One region of the Brevibacterium sp. LE-L genome, then DNA from elsewhere that is predicted to be linked to it. Evidence: riboswitches for the same ligand, from Rfam matches in the RefSeq annotation. Region 1 holds a riboswitch; each other region holds the start of a gene.
The links. A riboswitch is a leader RNA that binds a small molecule or an ion and turns the genes downstream of it on or off. The one in region 1 is predicted to bind thiamine pyrophosphate.

Region 1 (5,531 bases):
TCGGACCACTGCCGCCAGCGTCGCCGGCTTCGGGTAGGAAGCGTCGCGCGTCATCTACCCCGCCCCGATCGTCGACTCGGAGTGGTCTTGGAGGTGGGCTGTGATCTGCATGAACGGTGGATGGTCGATAGGTGCCTGGGAGCCGACGTCCTCTACGGTTTGTGCTCCGCGGTCGGTGACCTTGTCGACTGTGAAGCCGGCCTCGGTCAGCACCGCCTCGTAGGTGCTGATGAACCAGTGCCGGTCGACAAGCTCGAGGATCCCGGTGCCGGGGATCTGCAAGCTGACCTTGCGTTCGTCTCCGTCACGGTAGCCTCTGCCGGGCTCGCCGCTGCGGAAGGTCGGGAACGGTACTCCTGTGGCCGCCGGGTTGCTATCGACGATGAAGAGTCTGCCGGTCGGTGTAAGCACTCGGGCGAGCTCGCGGGCGATCGCTCTCAGTTCCTCGCGTGTGGGCACGTTGATGAATACGAAGCAGCACACGATCGCATCGAATGTGTCATCCGGGTAGGGAACGTGGCCGCTGTCGATGGTGTGGAATCGCGCGGCCGGTTGCGGGGTCTGCGCCCGGGCGAGGGTGATCATGTCGGTGCTGATGTCGACTCCGACGACCTGTGCTGCGGCTCCGGCGTCGAGGAGGCGTCGTGAGACTTTTCCGCTGCCGCACCCATAATCGAGCACGATCCCCCCTCGGCCGCAAGCAGTTTGGAGGTCATTGACGAGCGGGGTATAAGCCAGTCGGTTTTCGACATAGTCGTCATAGGCATCGAACCCTGCTGAGACTGCCGGAGTCGTCCATGATGTCGTCACTGCTGCACCGCCCTCACACGCGCGTTTTCGATGCTGGGCCATCGGCTCACGACCAGCTCCCGGTGGAGGGGATGGAGGTCGCCGATAATCGATGGGTCGACTGGTCGTTGGTATTGGAGTTGCCGGTGGATCCAGAACAGGCGGACAATGTCGACCCACGCTTCCGGAAGATCAAGGGTCGCCAGTGCGCGGCCTGGGAGCTCGTCTGCACGGATCGACTTCTCCAGGGCGAGGACCTGGTGCACCTGGTCCAGGCTCGCCCCCGAGGGCAGCCGTGGAAGAGTGCTGGGTTCCTCCACGATCGTCTGATCATCGCCGCCGAGGAGGGTGTGCACCTTGGTGAGGTCTTTTTCGTAGATGTGGATCGAGCCGACGTTGTGGATGTACACACCCGGGGTCAGGCCCAGCATCGAGGCGAGAAATTCTTGGATGAACGTGAAGGAGAACGTGTCGTTGAGCAGTCCCATGTACGCGTCGTTGGCGCGCATGAACGCGACCATGTGCAGACGGTCCTCACGGCGCAACAGCTGGAGAGCCAGCGTGCAGGAGACGTCGATGTTGCGGCGGTAGATGTCTTCGGAGTCGTCGAAGATCTGCAGAACGGCACGCTTGCTCGCAGGGTCATCCTCGCGGAGGATGTTCACGATTCGTTCGATCGCAGTCTCGTCGCCGACGTGTCTGAGCAGTTTGGGACCATACCCGGTGCCCGGCAGGCTGAGGCCGTCGGGACTGTACCGGCTCATCGAGGGTGCGTAGGTGCGGATGAAGTCGAGGTCGTTCTTCCCTGAGAGGTACCACAGTGCTTCGGCGTAGTTGAAGATGATGTTCTGCCGACGAGACCTGGCCAAGCAGTACCGCCGGGCCGGGTTGGTCAGGCGTGCGGTGTAGCCGATGATTTCGCGTTCGTCCTGCCCGCGGGGACTGTTCTGGTATTCGAACCCGGTGTAGACCTGTCGCAGGGAATCCAGGTAGAGCGTGTGGAGGTCGGGATACTCAGGCTTCACTGACGGCTCCTGCCTGCGCGTGCTCGATCGCGGTGAGGATGCGTGGTCCGGTGGGCTGCTCGGGATCGATGGTGATCATCTGGACGTCGGCGACCGCTGAGAGGCCTCGGACGAGGAACGCGTACTCGGCTCCCTCGTCGAGGAGTAAGACGATGGGTTTGTTCCAGGCGGAGGCCCACCCGATCTCGATGTGCGTGCCCGGGGATGCCGGTGCGCCGGGGAACGCGACGAAGACGTCGCAGGCGGCGATCTCCGTGTAGTCGATGCGTGTGCATTCGCTGGGTTCCATGAACTCACGGCCCCAGTGCTCTCTGCGGTGGGCGCAGTGCACATCCCACCCCTGGGTTTCGAAGAAGTCGATGATCGAAGTGTACTTGTCGATCGCGGCGTCGCCCATCACATGGGTGTCGGCGTCGACGAGAGCTTTGAACGGGCCGGCGAGAAACATCTTTCGCGTCATCGTCACGGCTCCTTTCATGAGTCGAAGTGGTTAGCTCTACCGATCGGAACGAGGAGGGGCTGTTCTGCATCCCTACCCGCGCGGCCAGAGCTGGTGGAAGTGATGCAGGGGACCGTGACCTTGGCCGACGTCGAGGCGGTCGCTGGCAACGAGAGCGCCGTGCAGGTAGGTCTTCGCCCGTTCAACGCTTTCGGGCACGGTGTGGTCAGGCAGCAGTGCGGTGATCGCCGAGGACAAGGTGCAGCCGGTGCCGTGGTCGTTGAGGGTTTCGATCCTGGGAGAGGTGTAGGTGGAGATCCCGTCGGGGCCGGCGAGGTAGTCGACACTGACCGTCTCGTTCGTGAGATGCCCGCCTTTGAGTAGCGCCCACTGACAGCCAAGGCCACGCAGCCCGGTGGCCTGGTCCTCCATCTGCCCCAAGCGGGTGACATCTGTGGTGTCGAGGAGCACGGCGGCTTCGGGAAGGTTCGGGGTGATAATCGTGGCCAGTGGCACGAGCGTGTCTCGGATGGCTGCGACCGCATCGTCGTCCAACAGCCTGTCGCCGCTCTTGGCGACCATCACCGGATCAAGGACCACGGTCTCGGCTTCGTGGTATTGCAGGCGCTCGGCGATGACCTCGGCGATCGCGGCGTTGGCGACCATACCGATCTTTACCGCGTCGACGCGCACATCGTCGAACACTGCATCGATCTGCTCACCGACGAAAGAGGGATCAAGGGGCATGAACGAGCGCACACCGCGCGTGTTCTGTGCCACGACCGCGGTGATCGCGGCCATACCGTAGGTGCCCCTCGCTGAGAAGGCTTTGAGATCGGCGTGGATGCCCGCCCCGCCAGTGGGGTCGGTGCCTGCGATGGATAGGACGTTCTTGATCGTCATGCGTGCACTTCCTTCTGCTGCTGTGTGGCGGCGTAGCGGGCGACCTCGGCGACATCCTTGCTCAGAGTCAGGCGGGCCTCGTCGACCTCGTCGAGGGGGAACCAGCGTGCTTCGAGGGCGTCGTCGCCAGCGTGGGGTTGCCCCGAGCGCCACTGGCAGAGCACGGCGATAAGCACGTAGTGACTGTCCAACCGTCCAGTCTCGTCTCGGCTGAACGCGTCAACGGAAGTCAAAACACCGGTCGCCTGACCGATGATGCTGGTTTCTTCACCGAGTTCGCGTTCGGCGGCTTTGGTGATCGTTTCTCCGAATTCGATCTTCCCGCCCGGGAATCCCCAGAATCCTGCATCAGGAGGGTTCGCGCGACGCACCAAGAGGACATGGTCATCTTTGATGAGGACGGAAATGACCGCGACCCTCGGGCGCACCTCGACTGAGGACGTCGCGGGGCCGACAACAGAATGGGACACTGTAACCTCCTAATGGGGAGGCCAGCGAAGGAAAGAAGCCCTGCTAGACCAGTCCCTTCGCCGGCATGATCCGGATCAGGTTCTAGGGTCACCACGCTGACAACGTCCAGTGGTATCTCAGCCCCTTGACGGGACACCCCTCGGTGCAACCCGAATCTACCAGAATGCCGTCACAGATACACCCTGCGCGGATTGCCCGCTGCGGGATGCTGGTGTTGGGATCGGCTGCGCACCTATCCAGTGCTGCGACTGTGCCCGATGGAGCAAGTGCCCGTCTCACGGGTGGAGTCACTGGTCGGTGTCGGCCTTGGACGGTAGAATGGAAGGTGTCGGGCGAGCATGAAGGAGGACAGGTCATGGCGACGACGAAGGCCCTGGAACAGGCCGAGATCGACCGGCTCGAAGCGCAGGTCACTGCGAGCCAGCGGATGGCTAGCGAAGAGGAGACTGACGCCGACCGTGCCCTGGGCCGCAAGGTGCTCACTGGAGAGATGTCCGCCGATGACGCCATCGCCGTCCGGCTGGCGCAGATCGACGCGAAGCACGGCATCACCCGGTAACACGCCGCGGGCCAATGTCTCGGGCGGGGGTGGACGGTGATGCCGGATCATTACACGTATCCCGGCACCGAGGTGCTCGTCAACATCCCCGGCTACACCGACCCGGCGGCGTGGAAGGAAGCCGAGACCGCCCACGGCGCGAGATAGGTGCCCTGGATCACGAGCTGCGAGCGGCGTTGCAGCGGCGAGCACACCGCCTCGACCCCGACCCGCCGTTCGGTCCACCAGACCAGGGGCGGGGGCCACATGACCGAGGACTCGGACTATGAACACTCAACGTACCGCCACAGGCGAGCGGAACGAGAGCAGCGTGCGGGCGGCCCGGTCACGTCCGGGCGAGGAGAACGGGTCCGCAAAATGGGCGGACCCGTTGATCACGACGCAGGCCAACCTCTCAGGGCGAAACCCCTGGCACGGTGGGAGGAAATTTCCTCCCACCGTGCCAGGGGGACGCCCACGGTGCCGCCACTGTGGCGGCGCCGTACGCCTCGCGCGGGCAGGCCATGGTGGTGCCGAATCGGCACCACCATGCCATCCGCAGGTGCGAACCGTGCAGGGGCAACGGGGCCGGAAAATTTCCGGAGCCGTTCACCGGCCCCCGGCGCGGGCACGGTCCTGCAAAATTTGCGGGACCGTTGGCTTGGGCACGGGGGTGGAAAATTTTCACCCCCGTGGGCTCGAGCCGACCGTGGTGCCACCGTGGCACCACCGTCAAGAACGAGGGCAGGTCGACGGTGGTGGCAAATTGCCACAACCGTGCTGCCGGAGACGACGACAGCGGGCTGACGGTGGTGCACAATTTTCACCACCGTGACGTTCCGCTGGTGACTGCTCCGGGGGCGCCGAATCGGCACCCCCGTGCCCGACCCCGTTTTCGGGGCCTCCAAGGGCACGACAGCACTGACCATCCACATATAGTAGCTCGCTCCTGCGCGGATGGCTAGATGCAGTGATTGCTGTTTTTGAACCTCGGGTGTATGGGCGTACCTGTCGGGTATGAACAGTATCCCGACACCCCAGACCCATACGCCCACCACGACGACGAGGCCGCGCCTGGCGATCGACGACGAGGCCCTGACCGACACCGACCGGGAGACGATCCGGCAGGCCGCGAAGACCACAGCCTCCCGGTTCCCGCCCATGAGTGCCGAGCAGGCCGAGCTGATCCGCTACCAACTCCGCGGCGACGCCACCTGACCCACCCGGCATCCTGACCGTCTCGGCATCGAGCCCCACGTCCTTTAGAGTGCGCGGGGCTCGATGAGTACCCGCTCGGGCTCGAAGGCGTTCTGGCCCCGGTTCTGAGTCTGCTGGATGCGGACGTTGAACGTGGCCTTGATGATCT
Region 2 (6,673 bases), 180 kb from region 1:
CGGTCCCAGAGCTGAGCGGTCTGGGGTCCGGCAGAGAAATCGACGGTCATGGGAACTCCTATGTACTCGTGTGACGTGCGGTTGTGATTCGTGTTGGTCAGATGGGGTGCCCGACCGTGCGGTGAGCGGTCGGTCAGGAAGGCTGCCCGCGGACGATGTCGACCTGATGGTCGACGGGTCCGTGTGCCCCATCCGAGTCGAGGCTGACCTGCCAGCCCGCGGCCGAGCTGAGAGCCCGGGCGAGGAAATCCAGGGCATTGCTGACAGCATCGCCGAGGAGCTCGGACCCGATCTCGGGGGTGCCGGTCACGGCCGCTCCCGCGCCCCCGTTCGCCGATGCTGCGCGTTCACGGCCGAGGACGGCCACCTCGGCGGTGATTGCGGCCGAGAGGGTGCACCCGGTTCCGTGCGTGTTCGCGGTAGCCACGCGGGGGTGGGTGAACTCGCGGACCGAACCGTCCCGGGTGGCGAGGATGTCGGTGACGTCTCCGTCGCTGCCGTGCCCGCCCTTGAGGAGGACGGCGCCGGGCCCACGTTCGAGCAGGCGAAGCGCCTGGTCACGCATCTGGTCGGGGGTCTGCGCTTCGGGTTCGTCCTCGGACAGGAGCAGGGCCGCCTCGGGGAGGTTGGGAGTGATGAGGTCGGCCACGGGCAGCAGGTGGGTGCGGACCGCGTCGACGGCGTCGGACTCGAGGAGGCGATGGCCCGAGGTCGCGATCATCACCGGGTCGACGGTGTAGAAGCCGAGCAGGCCTTCGGCGGCGCGGGCGACGACGAGGTCGACGAGGGATCGGCCGCCGAGCATCCCGGACTTCGCGGCGTCGACGGGCATGTCTTCGAGCACGGAGTCGAACTGGTCGGCGACGAAGTCATCGTCGATCGGGTAGACCCGAGACACCCCGTGCGTGTTCTGGGCGAGGAGGGCGGTGATGACGCTCGTGCCCAGGGTCTTGCGCGTGGTGAAGGTCTTGAGGTCGGCGTGGATTCCGGCTCCCCCGCTGGGGTCGGTGCCGGCGATGGTCAGCGTGATCGGCGGGCGCGTGCTCATGCCTGGCCGCCGGCGGTGCTGCCTGCGCTGTCCGCGCGGCCGTCGTGATCGCGTCCCGCGAACGCCGACAGCAGGTCTTCGGCGGCGGCCTTCGGATCATCGGCCAGGCAGATCGCCGAGACCACGCAGATCCCGATCAGCCCGCGTCCGCTCAGGTCAGGAGCTCGGTCGGCGGTGATTCCGCCGATCGCCACGGCGGGGATGCCTGCCTCTGCGACCAGTTTGCCGAGGCGGTCGGGTCCGATGCCGTCGGGTGCGTCGGCCTTCGTCGTGGTGTCATAGACCGGACCGATGCCGACGAGGTCGACGACGCCGGTGTCCCGGGCGGCGGCGAATTCGGCGCTGGTGGCGGCCGAGAGACCGATGAGCGGTGCCTCACCCACGACGGCGCGCACCTCGGTGACGGTGGTGTCGGTCTGGCCGACGTGGATGTGGATGGTCTCGCCCTCGTCGATGAGGCGGCGGGCCACCTCAACGCGGTCGTTGAGGACGACGGGCACGATGCGGTCGGTGCCGCGGGTGGCGGTGTCGACGGCGGCGATGACCTGACGGGCGAGCGAATAGAACTCGCCGTCATCGATGTCTTTGTCGCGGACCTGGATGATGCCGACTCCCCCGGCGACCGCGGCCTGGACCGTCTGGGCAACGGTGCGACCGGCCGCCTCACATTGGGCGGAGTCGGTGACGAGGTAGAGGCGGGTGTCGATGCCGACGAAGCGGTCGGTGTCAGCAGCGTTGCGCAGATCGTCGGTGATGTGCGCGGATCCGGCGGTCATGCCCGCGCGCCTTCGTCCGCGGCGAGTGTGTCGAGGCTGACCCTGGCCTGTGCGAGCCGGTCGTCGTCGACGGCGTGGAGTGCGTCGAGGAAGTTCACCGAGTAGCTGCCCGGTCCTTTGGCTCCCTCGGCGGCGTCTTCGCCGGCGACCGCGAAGTGGGCGTGGGCGGCGACGACGGCTTCGAACCTCGCCGAGGCGGCCTCACCGCTCGTGGTGTGTTCCGATGCGTTCACCGCCGAGGCGTCGGCGTCGGGATCGGCGAGTCCACCGCGAGCGGCGGCGAGGTAGGCGGCGGTGACGGCTCCGAGCGAGCAGCCGGTGCCGATGACCAGCGGCATGTATTCGTGGCCGCCGGCGATGCGGGCGACATGGTCGGCGCCGTCGATGTGGGCGACGATCGCGTCCGTGGGTCCGGAGACTGCGACGATCGCCCCGGTTTCTCGGGCCAGCTTCGCGGCGGCGGGAAGGACCGCATCGACGTCATCGGTGGAGTCGACTCCGCGTCCGCCGAGGCCGACTCCGGCCAGCGCGGCGATCTCGGAGGCATTGCCGCGGATGGCGGTCGGGTGGTCGGCGGCGGCACGACGGATGCGGGAGGTGCGGAAGTCGACGGCCCCGACGCTCACCGGATCGAGGACCCAGGGCTTGCTGGCCGCGTTGGCGACGTCGATGGCGGCATCGGCGGCGAGCAGCTGGTGGTTCGAGGCGGTGCCGAAGTTGATGAGGACGCCGCTGGCGATGCCGGCGAACTGCCCGGCGTCGGCTTCGTGGTCGAGCATCGCCGGGGAGGCACCGATGGCCAGGAGCACGTTGGCGCTGAATTGCTGCACGACGGTGTTCGTGATGCATTGGATGAGTGGATTGCTTGCACGCAGTCGCGCATTGGCAGAACGCAGGTCGAAGTCAACCATGACGATCCCTTCGCTAGTATGGCCCAGATCAGGTTCGATGGGTGTTCTCTCAGCCTCGCCGAACTCCGCCTGGACTTCTCGGCCCGAGCGGAACGTCATGAGGCACCCCATGTCATTGGCTTCGACTCTATCAGCCCCGTCGGACACGAGCGACCCCTCAGCCCCGCCCCGGCACCTGCCCACGCCCATTCGTATCGGGTGCCTGTGTCAGTCAGTTCGGTGCGACCACTTCTCCTCAGGCATGCCCGGACCCTTCGAGGCGGTGACGGCGTCAGGTTTCCCACCACAGACATCGCAGCGGATCGAACTATGCACCTCACCCGAGCAGTCATCGTGCCGGTAGATGATCGGCCGCCCGGCAGGGGCTTGCCAACGATCGCCCCAGTCGGTGAACGCGATGAGCACTCCGCGCAGATCACGTCCCTTGTCGGTGAGATGGTATTCGACCCCGCCGGACCCCGAGTTCCGGGACATGATCCCCGCCTCGACGAAGCCATCGAGCCTGGTCGTGAGCACATTGGTCGCCACTCCGAGCCGTTTCTGGAAGTCGCCGAAGCGGGTGACTCCCGCGAACAGCGCATTCCTGATGATCAGCAGGCTCCACCGTTCGCCGACGATCTCGAGCGAGCGCGCAATGGAGCACACTTCGTTGTCATACGTTCTGCCCAGCATGAGAATGATTCTACCTTGATACTTGCATGATGAAAGCAGGCGTGGGATCATCACTTCATCAACTTGTTTGATGCAAGTTGGGATCGGCAGACAACGGCAAAGGAGCCTCGCCATGACCACAGCACATCCCACATCTACGCCCGACGCAATGTCATCGTCGGATTTCACCTTCACCTATGAGGTGCCGCAGTCACCGCAGGAGGTCTACGCCGCCGTGACGAATGTGCGCGGCTGGTGGTCGCAGCGCATCGACGGCGCGACCGACCGCCTCGGCGAATTCGTCTATACGGTGCCGCAGATCCACACCACTCGCGTGCAGGTCACCGAGCTCGTCCCCGGCGAACGCGTCGTCTGGAGGATCCTCGACAATCGTTTCGGAGCGGGTGAGGGCGTCGATGAATGGGCCGGGACGACCGTGCGCTTCGACATCGAGCCGGCCGGCTCCGGTGCCCGGCTGACCTTCACCCATGTGGGGCTGATCCCGATGCTGGCCTGCTATGAGGGCTGCGCACAGGGGTGGACGCGCAATGCCCACGACAGCCTTCACCGGCTCATCACCACGGGCGCGGGAGACCCGATCACTCCGGCAGTCGAAGCGAGTCTGCTCTCCGGCGCCTGACCGCCGGACCATACCCGAGGACGGACGGCTCTCGGCTAACCGCGGCCGACGTACCTCTGGCCGCGGCGGCTGAGTGCGTCGATGACGACGGCGGTGAGCAGGACGAGCGCGGTGATGATCTGCTGCGCATCGGAGTTGAAGCCGATGAGGTAGAGGCCGTTGTTGATGGCGCCGACGACCAGCGCACCGAGCACGGCCGCCCACGCGGTTCCGCGGCCGCCGAAGAGCGAGGTGCCGCCGATGACGGCTGCGGCGATCGCGTTGAGCAGGTCCTGCGTGCTCACCAGCGTCGATCCGGCGTTCGTCGTCACACCGGTTTTGACGAAGCCGAAGAGCGCCGCGAGCACGCCGGCGGCCATGAATACGCTGATGCGCACCCAGGTCACTCGGATGCCGGCACGTCGGGCCGCCTCGACCTTGCCGCCGACGGCGTAGATCGAACGGCCGTAACGGGTCTTGCGCAGCACGAGATCGATGCCGATGGCGATGACCATCATGAGGAAGAACGGCATCGCCAGGCCGAAGTCCTGGTTGACGAGGACGAGGAACCCGAACACGATCGCGGTCAGCAGCACGATGCGCACGATCACCGAGGTCCAGCTCGGAGCGTTGAGTCCCTCGCGGTGACGGCGCAGCTTCGAGTAGATGATGCCTGCTCCGAAGCCGATGATCGCGATCGCCCCGAACACATAGGCCCAGACCGCCGGGAAGTAGTAGCTGGCGAAATCGAAGGCGAAGGTGTCCGACATCGACAGGTTCTTCTGCGTGCCCAGGGTCGTCAGCGTCAGACCGGTGAAGGCGAGCAGACCGGCCAAGGTCACGACGAAGGCCGGGATGCCGACGACGGCGAAGAACCAGCCCTGGATCGCACCGACGACGAGGCCGAGCAGCAGCATGATGATCAGCGCGATCGCCGGCGGCACACCCTGCCTGACCACGAGCACTCCGAGCAGGGAGGCGGCCAGGCCGCCGAGCTGCGCAAGCGAGAGGTCGATCTCGCCGAGCAGCAGGATGAGGTTGATGCCCAGTGCCAGGATCGCGAGGAATGCGACCTGCGTCGAGAGGTTGACGAGGTTGGCCGGGGAGATGAAATTGCTGTCGGCGGTCTGGAAGACGATGACGATGACGACGAGGGCGAGGATGACCGGGAATGACCCGAGCTGGCCCTCTTTGACGCGGCGGATGAATGTGCTGACGATGCCTTCGGACGAGATCCGCTCATCGGTGATGAAGGAATTGCGGGTCATCGACGCTCACCCCTTCGTGCTGCGCGTTTGGTCACAACGTTGTCGCTGGCTCCGGTGATCGCTGCCACGAGCACATCGGTGCGTTCGTCTCCCGGGAAGTCGCCGGCGTCTTTGCCCAGACGCAGCACGTGCACCCGGTCGCACACCGCCTGCACATCGGCCATGTTGTGGCTGACGAGCAGCACCCCGAGGTCGCGTTCCTTGAGCCGTTCGATGAGGTTGAGCACCTCGGCGGTCTGCGCCACACCGAGCGCCGCAGTCGGCTCATCGAGCATGACCAGCGAAGGTTCACCGAGGAGGGACCGGGCGATCGCGACCGTCTGCCGCTGACCGCCGGAGAGGGCGGCGATCGGTACGCGCACGCTCGGGATCTTCGCCGACAGGCTGCGCAGCAGCTCCCAGGACTTCGCTTCCATGGACACCTCGTCGAGGACTCCGCCGCGGGTCTTCTCGTGCCCCAGGAAGAGGTTGGCCACGACGTCGAGGTTCTCGCACAGGGAGAGGTCCTGGAACACGGTGGCCACTCCGGCCTTCTGCGCATCCTTCGGCGAGGAGAACTTCTGCGCCGCCCCATTGATGAGGAGTTCGCCCTCATCAGCACCGTGGACTCCGGCAATGACCTTGATCAAGGTCGATTTGCCGGCACCGTTGTCGCCGACGAGTCCGACGACTTCGCCGCGGCCGACGGTGAGATGGATATCGGTCAGAGCCTGGACGGCGCCGAACCGCTTGTTGATTCCGCGCAGTTCGAGCACGGTGTCCGTTCCGCTTCCCGGCGCCCACGCTTCTGCGGGAGCCGGTTCGGGTGTCTCAGATGTCATCTGTTCCTACTTGTCGCTGTCGATGACCTCGCCGGCCGGCGACCGAGGTGGTCGCCGGCACGAGGTCGGGCCTTGCGCGCGGCTTTGCGCACGGGTTATTTCACGCCTGCTTCGTCGCAGAGCTTCTCGACGTTTCCGGAGCAGATGTCGGAGGCCTTGATCTGATCACCGACGATGTCCTTGATGTTGTCCTTGGTGACAACCTTCGCCTCGACGAAGTCCGTCGGGGTGTCCTTGTACGTCGTGCCCGCATCGACATCCTCACCGCCGGCCAGAGCGATCGCGGCTTCAGCGGCGAATTCGGCCTGCGGTGGGATCGACTTGTAGATCGTGGCGTACTGGTCACCCTTGAGGATGTTCTGCAGTCCGTCGACCTCGGCATCCTGGCCGGTGATCACCGGATCGACCTTTGCCTTCTTCGTCGCGGCGATGACGCCGCCGGCGGTGCCGTCGTTGGCCGAGTAGATCGCGATCGGTTCCTCACCCTTGCCCTGCAGCTGGCCCTCGACCCACTGGCGAGCGTCGTCGGGGTTCCAGTCGAGGGTGTCGTGGCTGGCCGCGATGTCGACGCCCGCGCCC
Region 3 (6,673 bases), 2.0 Mb from region 1:
GATCGATGACGCGCGCAGCCGACCACCTCGGCTACAGCGTGGGCGCGGTGTCCCAGCACATCGCCGCACTGCGCAAGGTCGTCGACTCCGAACTGTTCGTCCGCCGCGGCCGCGGGCTCATCCTCGCCGAGGCCGGGCGCACCCTGCTGCCGCGTGCACGGAACATCCTCGCCGCCCAGAAGCAGGCCGAGATGGCGATGCTCGGCCGCGACTTCCGCAGCGAAGCGATCGTCACCCTCGGCGTGTTCGGATCCGCATCGATGACAGCGCTGCCGCAAGTCGTGCACCGGTTGGCGCAGCGCCACCCGCACATCGAGGTCCGGGCACGGGAGATCAATGTGGAGTCGATGTCAGCGGCCGTCATCGACGGAGTCATCGATCTGGGGATCGGGATCAACTATCCGGCGGTGCCGCTGCCGCCGATGCGCGGGCTGAGCTGGGAGGCGGTGGCGAAAGAGGACTTCGGCATCGTCGTGCCCACCGGCCGGGCTCGACCGGGGGAGACGGAACTGGCCGAGGCGGATTGGATCCTCCCGCCGGCCGAGGAGCTCTTCGGCCGAGCGATGCGTCTGGCCACCTCGGCGCTGGGAATCAATGCGAAGGAGACGCACATCGTCACCGACACCGCGGTCGCCCTTGCACTCGCAGGGACCGGGCTGGGCCTGACCCTGGCGACGCCGATCATGATGTCCCTGAGCGGGCCCGATGTCGATCTGCATCCCGTCGCCGAGGCGGGAGGGCGTGAGATCATCGTGCTCACCTCCCCGGACCCGAGCGATCCGGTCAGCGCCGTGGCCGCGGTCATCGCCGAAGTGTTCGTGTGAGCACCGACCTCGACGTCGGGAGCTGTGAAATCGTCCTAGGATGAGGCCATGAGCTTCGATCACAAGTGGAACCAGGTCCGCAGGGTCAACCCCGAGCATTCGGCGAACTATGCCGAGATGTGGCGCAAACAGGTCGCCGCCGGGCACGACATCGGGGGAGAGGCCCGACTCGTCAACGCGATGGCTCCGCGCGAAGCTCGGATCCTCGACGCCGGCTGCGGCACGGGGCGGGCCGGCGGTCTGCTCATCGAAGAAGGGCACACTGTATACGGCGTCGATCTCGACGAATTCCTCATCTCCGTCGCCGAGGAGGACTACCCAAGCGGGGAATGGCACACCGGCGATCTCGCCGACTTCGATTTCGCAGGGACCGGGATCGATGAGATCGACGTGGCCTTCTGCGCCGGCAATGTGCTCGCCTTCCTCGACCCGGCCTCCCGCCGGCAGACCCTGAGCAACATCAAGTCCACGCTCAAGCACGGCGGCCGCTTCGTGTCCGGGTTCGGCGCCGGACGCGGCTACGATTTCGATGATTTCGCCGACGATCTCAGGGCCACCGGGATGTTCGTCGATCAGAGGTTCTCCACCTGGGAACTGCACCCCTTCGACGCCGGCAGCGACTTCCTCGTCCTCATCGCCACACGACTGTGAGGCGTTCTCGCTGCGTCCAGTCGATTCGTGCGGTCGACCGAACTAGGCTGAAGACGAACCATCCACCAAAGAGCTGAAGGAGAATCCCATGATCTTCATCGTTGTGAAGTACGACGTGAAACCCGAAAGCGTCGAGAAGTTCCCCGAGGCAGTGCGCACCTTCACCGAGGCGACCCGGGCCGAACCGGGCAATCTCTTCTTCGAATGGTCGAAGAGCCTGGAGAACCCGAACGAGTTCGTCCTCGTCGAAGCATTCACCGACGAGGGTGCCGAACCGCATGTCACGAGCGATCACTTCGCTGCCGGGCTCGAAGCGATGCGCCCGCACCTGGCCTCGACCCCGAAGATCATCTCCCGCAAGATCGACGGCGAAGGCTGGGACGAGATGGGCGAACTCAAGATCGACTGATCGCCGGACCGGCCTGAACCGTCGCTATTGGGCGCCGCAGAGATTAGACTTCTGCCATGGCGACCAGAGGGATGAACATTCCGGCGATCGAGACCGCCCTCGGCGAGAAGTGGGAGGACACCCGCGCTCGCCTCGAGGCGGCCGGGGGAGCGTCGGCGAGTCACAGAGAACTTGCCGACGCTCTCTATCCGCAGTTCGAAGGCCAAGTCGACAACCACGGCTGGTGGGTCCAAGGTGCAGTCGTCGCCTACGAGCAGGAGATCGGTCGGCGGGTGCCGGGGCAGCGTGCCGACGGCACCTTCGACGTGGCTGTCTCCCGCACGATTTCCGGTCAGCGCAGCGACCTCATCGCGAAGTTCGCCTCCTTCGTCGACGGCACTCTCAACGGAGCGGCCCTCGAGGGAGAACCCCGCACCTCCGAGACCGCGAAGCGCTCCTTCTGGCGAGCGGACCTCGACGGCGGGATCAAGGTCGAAGTCGCCGCCGAGGCGAAGAGCGACGACAAGACTCTCGTCGTCCTCACCACCTCGAAGCTGCCGAGCCCGGACGCTCTCGAAGACTGGCGGGCCTTCGGCAAGGACTTCCTCAGCCGGCTCGCAGGCCCGTCGGCCCGGGACTGAAGCGCTTCGGCTCAGCTTCAGCCGATGATCGGATTCCAGGTCCCCAGCAGGTGCGCGGCGACGATCGCCAGTGCACAGACGGCCAGGCTGATGAGCACGACCACGAGATCCCGGATCCCGAAGTGTGAGCGCCTGCGCCATGTCCGGCCGGGACGACCGAACGCACGGCCCTCCATCGCCATCGCCAGTGTGGTGGCGCGACGAATCGAGACTACGAGCAGGACGAACACCCCGCTGAAGAGGCTGTGAGTCCTCCGCAGCAGCGAACCTCCGGCCACACCCCTGGCTCGCCGCGCCATCGACAGCACCTGCCATTCGCTGACCAGGAGTCCGAGGAGCCGCGAGGCGGCAAGCACAGAGACCACGACCACCTCGGGCAGGCGCAGATGTTGGATGAGCGCATCGGACAGGTCGCGCGGATCGATCGTCGAGGCGAGCACGATGAGCGGAATCGCCAGGGCCAGAGCCCGGAGGAAGATCGCGGCGGCCGCGGACAGCGATCCGGTGGTGAATAGGATCGGTCCGAAGTCGACGACGACGGGTCCGGTCTTCTCCGCCAGCAAGGCGGTACCCCAGGCCGCGAGCAGGGCGCCGGCAGGCAGGAACCACAGTCTCTTCGCCGCGGCCGACAGGTCGAGACCCGTGGCCGGAAGGGCAAGAAGGCAGAAGACGAAGACGACTCCGGCCGAGACCAGATCGATGCTCAGCAGAGCCCCGACCATGAGGATGAGTGCCACGCCGATCTTCGTCAGCGGGTTGCACCGAACCACGAGGGTGCTGCGCATGACGGGAATGAGCTGGCCCGGATCCGGAACGGCCGCCTCGGTGGGGGAGGAGCGCACCCGCACGAGTCGTTTACTCACCGCGATCACCGGCCCTGACCTGGACGTCGGCGGACAGAGTCGTGGCCCCACCACCGTGGTCGCCGAGATCGAGGAGATCGGCCCCGATCGCCTCGAGGAACGCCTGATCGTGACTGACCGCCACGACCGCAGATCCGTGCGCGAGAGCATCGAGGAACATCTCGACCAGTCCCGCCCACGTCAGCGCATCCTGACCGAAGGTCGGCTCGTCGACGATGAGGACTCGCGGTCGAGGTGCCATCATGGCCGCCACCGACAGGCGCCGTTTCTCTCCTCCGGACAGGCTCTGCGGGTGCGTCTGCGAGAGTTCGGCCAGACCGAGTGACACGAGCAGGTCATCCACTCGTGTCGCGATCTCGGCACTCGACCAGCCGGCCAGTCGCGGACCGAGTTCGAGTTCGCCGGCGACGCTGGAAGCGAGGAACTGATGCGCGGGTTCCTGGAAGACCATCCCGATGCGCGGGGCCAACTGAGCAGAAGGCCAGGCGAAGGGGCGGGTGCGTCTGAGTCCGTCACGCAGCTCTGCCTCGGCGTGGACCGCACCGGCGAATTCGGGAATGAGCCCGGCCATGGTCAGTGCTGTCGTCGATTTCCCGGCCCCGTTCGGGCCGACGAGGCCGAGCGCCTGCCCGGCGCGCAGACTCAGATCGAGGCCGGCGACCGCGGGCGCGCGCATCCGCGGTCGCGCAACGCTGAGTTCCTCCGTGCGCAGCAGCACCTCGCCGAGGCGGTCGTCCGCCCGGTCGGACAGGACCCGTGACCGTTCGGGCTCACCATCGGTCCGGCCGGATCCGCTCAGCGACCGGGTACGGTCATCGCGGGATCGTGAGGGATCCTCGGGCACCCAGATCCCGCAGTCGATGAGAACGCTTGAGAGATTCGGATGACCGAAGACCCGACTCGGAGCGCCCTGGGCGAGGATTCCCTGCCGGCCGAGCACGATCACCCGATCGACGTGATCGAGCCACAGCCCCACGCGGTGTTCGACGACGAGCATGGTCGCCTGAGTCTCGGCCTGCACGGCAAGGACGGCATCACGGACGCCGGGCGCGGAAGACGGATCGATATTGGCCGTCGGCTCGTCGAGGACGATGACCTCCGGCGACATCGCATGGATGCCGGCCAGAGCTAGACGCTGCTTCTGCCCGCCGGACAGCGCCGCACTCGGATGCTCGGCGGGCAGGTCGAGTCCCATGGCACGCAGAGACGAGGGAATCCGAGCCTCGATGGTCTCGGCGGGCAGACCGAGGTTCTCCATCCCGAAGGCGACATCGTCGCCGATGCGGGAGAAGATCACCTGCGAATCGGGATCCTGCAGGACCAGTCCGGTGCCGCCTCGGCGAGGATTCGGAGCCTCGCCGCCGACGAGGAGCTCACCGCTGGATTCGCCGGACTCCTCGGGCAGGACGCCGGCGATGGCATGGAGCAGAGTCGACTTGCCGGCCCCCGAGGGGCCGAGGAGGAGGACCTTCTCACCCGCGGCGATGTCGATGTCGAGGGGCCCGACAGCCGGTGTATCGCGATCGGCATGCGTCCACGAGTATCCGCGTGCCGTGATCGGCAGTGCCATCAGCGCAGGCGACCGGAGGCGAACGAGCTCAGCGCCCCGGTGGCTGCGATCGCCCGATACGCGTACCAGGCGCCGATGCCGGAGAGGACGAGGCCGGAGACGATGGCGCACACCGCGTAGATCGCCTGATAGCCGAACTGCCATTCGGCGTTGTACATGATGTTCTCGCTCACAGCCATGAACGCCGCGGCCACGACCCCTGACAGTGCGGTGATCCAGAGCGTGAACCGCCTGTAGCCGAAGGCGGCGAAGACGAGTTCGGCACCGAGGCCCTGAATGAACCCGGACAGCAGCACGGTGGCTCCGAAGTGTGAGCCGAGGACCGCCTCGACGATGGCGGCGATGAGTTCGCACAGGAGCGCGGCTCCGGGCTTGCGGATGATCGCAGCGGCCAAGGGGCCGGCGAGGACCCACAGGCCGGCGATGAGCCCGATCGAGGGCGGGAAGGCCTGGAAGGCGAGTTCGAGGACCTTCCAGCTCAGCGCCAACACCCAGAACACGAGCCCGACGGCGATGCCGAGCACGGCGGTGGTGACATAGTCCACGACCCGCCACTGCTTCGATTTCGGAGCCCTGGTGTGTGCGGTCGCCGCGGCGGAGGTGGTTTTCGGTGTGGTGGTTTTCGGCATTGTGCCTCCTCATACAAGGAGGGGTGAAGAGTCTCGACTTCCTTCGGCGGTCCTAGCCGCATCAGGTTCGAGGGTCTGCAGCTTCTTCTGCACTCTCAGCGCCCCTGACGGCGCTCCCCTGTCGTAGCCACCACTGTACAACAGGGGAGAGCGGGCTCCGGCACGGAGCTGTCCGGTCCGCGGACCCTCAGGTGCCGCTGCGCTGTCAGGTGCCGTTGCTGTCAGCTCGGGACGACCATCACCGTGCCCTCGGCATGATTGAGGACTCCGCGTGAGACGGAGCCGAGCAGGACGCTGCGGAACCGTCCTCGTCCGCGCGTGCCCATCACCGTCAGCTGCGCCCTGGCGCTGATCTCGACGAGCGTCTGCGTGGGGTCACCGACCGGCACCGAGGAGGACACCTCGAGATCCGGGAACTGCTCGGACAGCTGCGCGATCTCTTCCTCCAGTCCGGCAGCGATCTGCTTCTGCCGCCGTCCCGTGACTTCGGAGCTGAGCTCGAGCTCGGGGTACCAGTAGAGCCATTCCTCTCCCGCCGGAAGCACCGCGACGACTTCGAGTGCTGTTCGGCGCAGGGCGGCTTCGGCGGCCGCGGTGACCATGGCGACCCGGCCGGTGTCCGAACCGTCGACGGCCACGACCACCGGTCCGTCCGCCTCGGCGTTCGCGGCATGGTGGGGGACGACGATCGTCGGACAGTGAGCGTGAGCCGGCACGGCGGTGGACACCGAGCCGAGGACGCGGCCCATGAAGCCGCCTCGGCCCCGCGCGCCGAGGATGATGACCTCGGCATCGGTGCTCAGCGCGATGAGCGAGCCGGCCGCATCGCCGGGCACGGTGCGGAAGCTCTTCTCTCCGGGATGATCGCGGAGGAGTTCGACCGCCTCGGCGAGGATCTTCTCCGCTTCCTGCTTCGCTATCGCGTCCTCGGGCTCGCTGGGAATCGACGCCATGTTCGGGTAGATCATCGTCGGCAGCGGATATGCGGTCACGACGGTCAACGTGGTCTTGCGTCGTTCGGCTTCCAGCGCGCCGCAGCGGACCGCGAGACCGGCGAGTTCGGAGCCGTCGAAGCCGACGAGGACGCCGAATTCCCGGTTGAGACCG

Region 2: it holds a riboswitch for thiamine pyrophosphate, as region 1 does, so the genes downstream of both, thiM (hydroxyethylthiazole kinase) here and ACQE2J_RS04840 (NUDIX hydrolase) in region 1, are expected to answer to the same signal.
Region 3: it holds a riboswitch for thiamine pyrophosphate, as region 1 does, so the genes downstream of both, ACQE2J_RS15130 (ECF transporter S component) here and ACQE2J_RS04840 (NUDIX hydrolase) in region 1, are expected to answer to the same signal.

What each region holds. Positions count from the first base shown of each region.
Region 1 is NZ_CP189759.1:1,078,062-1,083,592, forward strand. Features, by position in the region: gene ACQE2J_RS04815 (NUDIX hydrolase) at 1-54, opposite strand, end outside; gene ACQE2J_RS04820 (class I SAM-dependent methyltransferase) at 55-852, opposite strand; gene ACQE2J_RS04825 (thymidylate synthase) at 807-1,814, opposite strand; gene ACQE2J_RS04830 (nucleoside 2-deoxyribosyltransferase) at 1,804-2,274, opposite strand; gene thiD (bifunctional hydroxymethylpyrimidine kinase/phosphomethylpyrimidine kinase) at 2,347-3,156, opposite strand; gene ACQE2J_RS04840 (NUDIX hydrolase) at 3,153-3,626, opposite strand; TPP riboswitch at 3,661-3,777, opposite strand; gene ACQE2J_RS04845 (hypothetical protein) at 3,983-4,186, shown strand; gene ACQE2J_RS04850 (hypothetical protein) at 5,183-5,383, shown strand; gene ACQE2J_RS04855 (recombinase family protein) at 5,428-5,531, opposite strand, start outside.
Region 2 is NZ_CP189759.1:1,254,771-1,261,443, reverse strand. Features, by position in the region: gene ACQE2J_RS05655 (TenA family protein) at 1-50, opposite strand, end outside; gene thiD (bifunctional hydroxymethylpyrimidine kinase/phosphomethylpyrimidine kinase) at 134-1,048, opposite strand; gene thiE (thiamine phosphate synthase) at 1,045-1,824, opposite strand; gene thiM (hydroxyethylthiazole kinase) at 1,821-2,735, opposite strand; TPP riboswitch at 2,723-2,855, opposite strand; gene ACQE2J_RS05635 (winged helix-turn-helix transcriptional regulator) at 2,943-3,407, opposite strand; gene ACQE2J_RS05630 (SRPBCC family protein) at 3,520-4,026, shown strand; gene ACQE2J_RS05625 (sugar ABC transporter permease) at 4,062-5,273, opposite strand; gene ACQE2J_RS05620 (ATP-binding cassette domain-containing protein) at 5,270-6,094, opposite strand; gene ACQE2J_RS05615 (substrate-binding domain-containing protein) at 6,190-6,673, opposite strand, start outside.
Region 3 is NZ_CP189759.1:3,315,463-3,322,135, reverse strand. Features, by position in the region: gene ACQE2J_RS15160 (LysR family transcriptional regulator) at 1-824, shown strand, start outside; gene ACQE2J_RS15155 (class I SAM-dependent methyltransferase) at 873-1,475, shown strand; gene ACQE2J_RS15150 (putative quinol monooxygenase) at 1,564-1,884, shown strand; gene ACQE2J_RS15145 (hypothetical protein) at 1,941-2,504, shown strand; gene ACQE2J_RS15140 (energy-coupling factor transporter transmembrane component T family protein) at 2,522-3,367, opposite strand; gene ACQE2J_RS15135 (ABC transporter ATP-binding protein) at 3,360-4,937, opposite strand; gene ACQE2J_RS15130 (ECF transporter S component) at 4,937-5,566, opposite strand; TPP riboswitch at 5,588-5,696, opposite strand; gene ACQE2J_RS15125 (universal stress protein) at 5,788-6,673, opposite strand, start outside.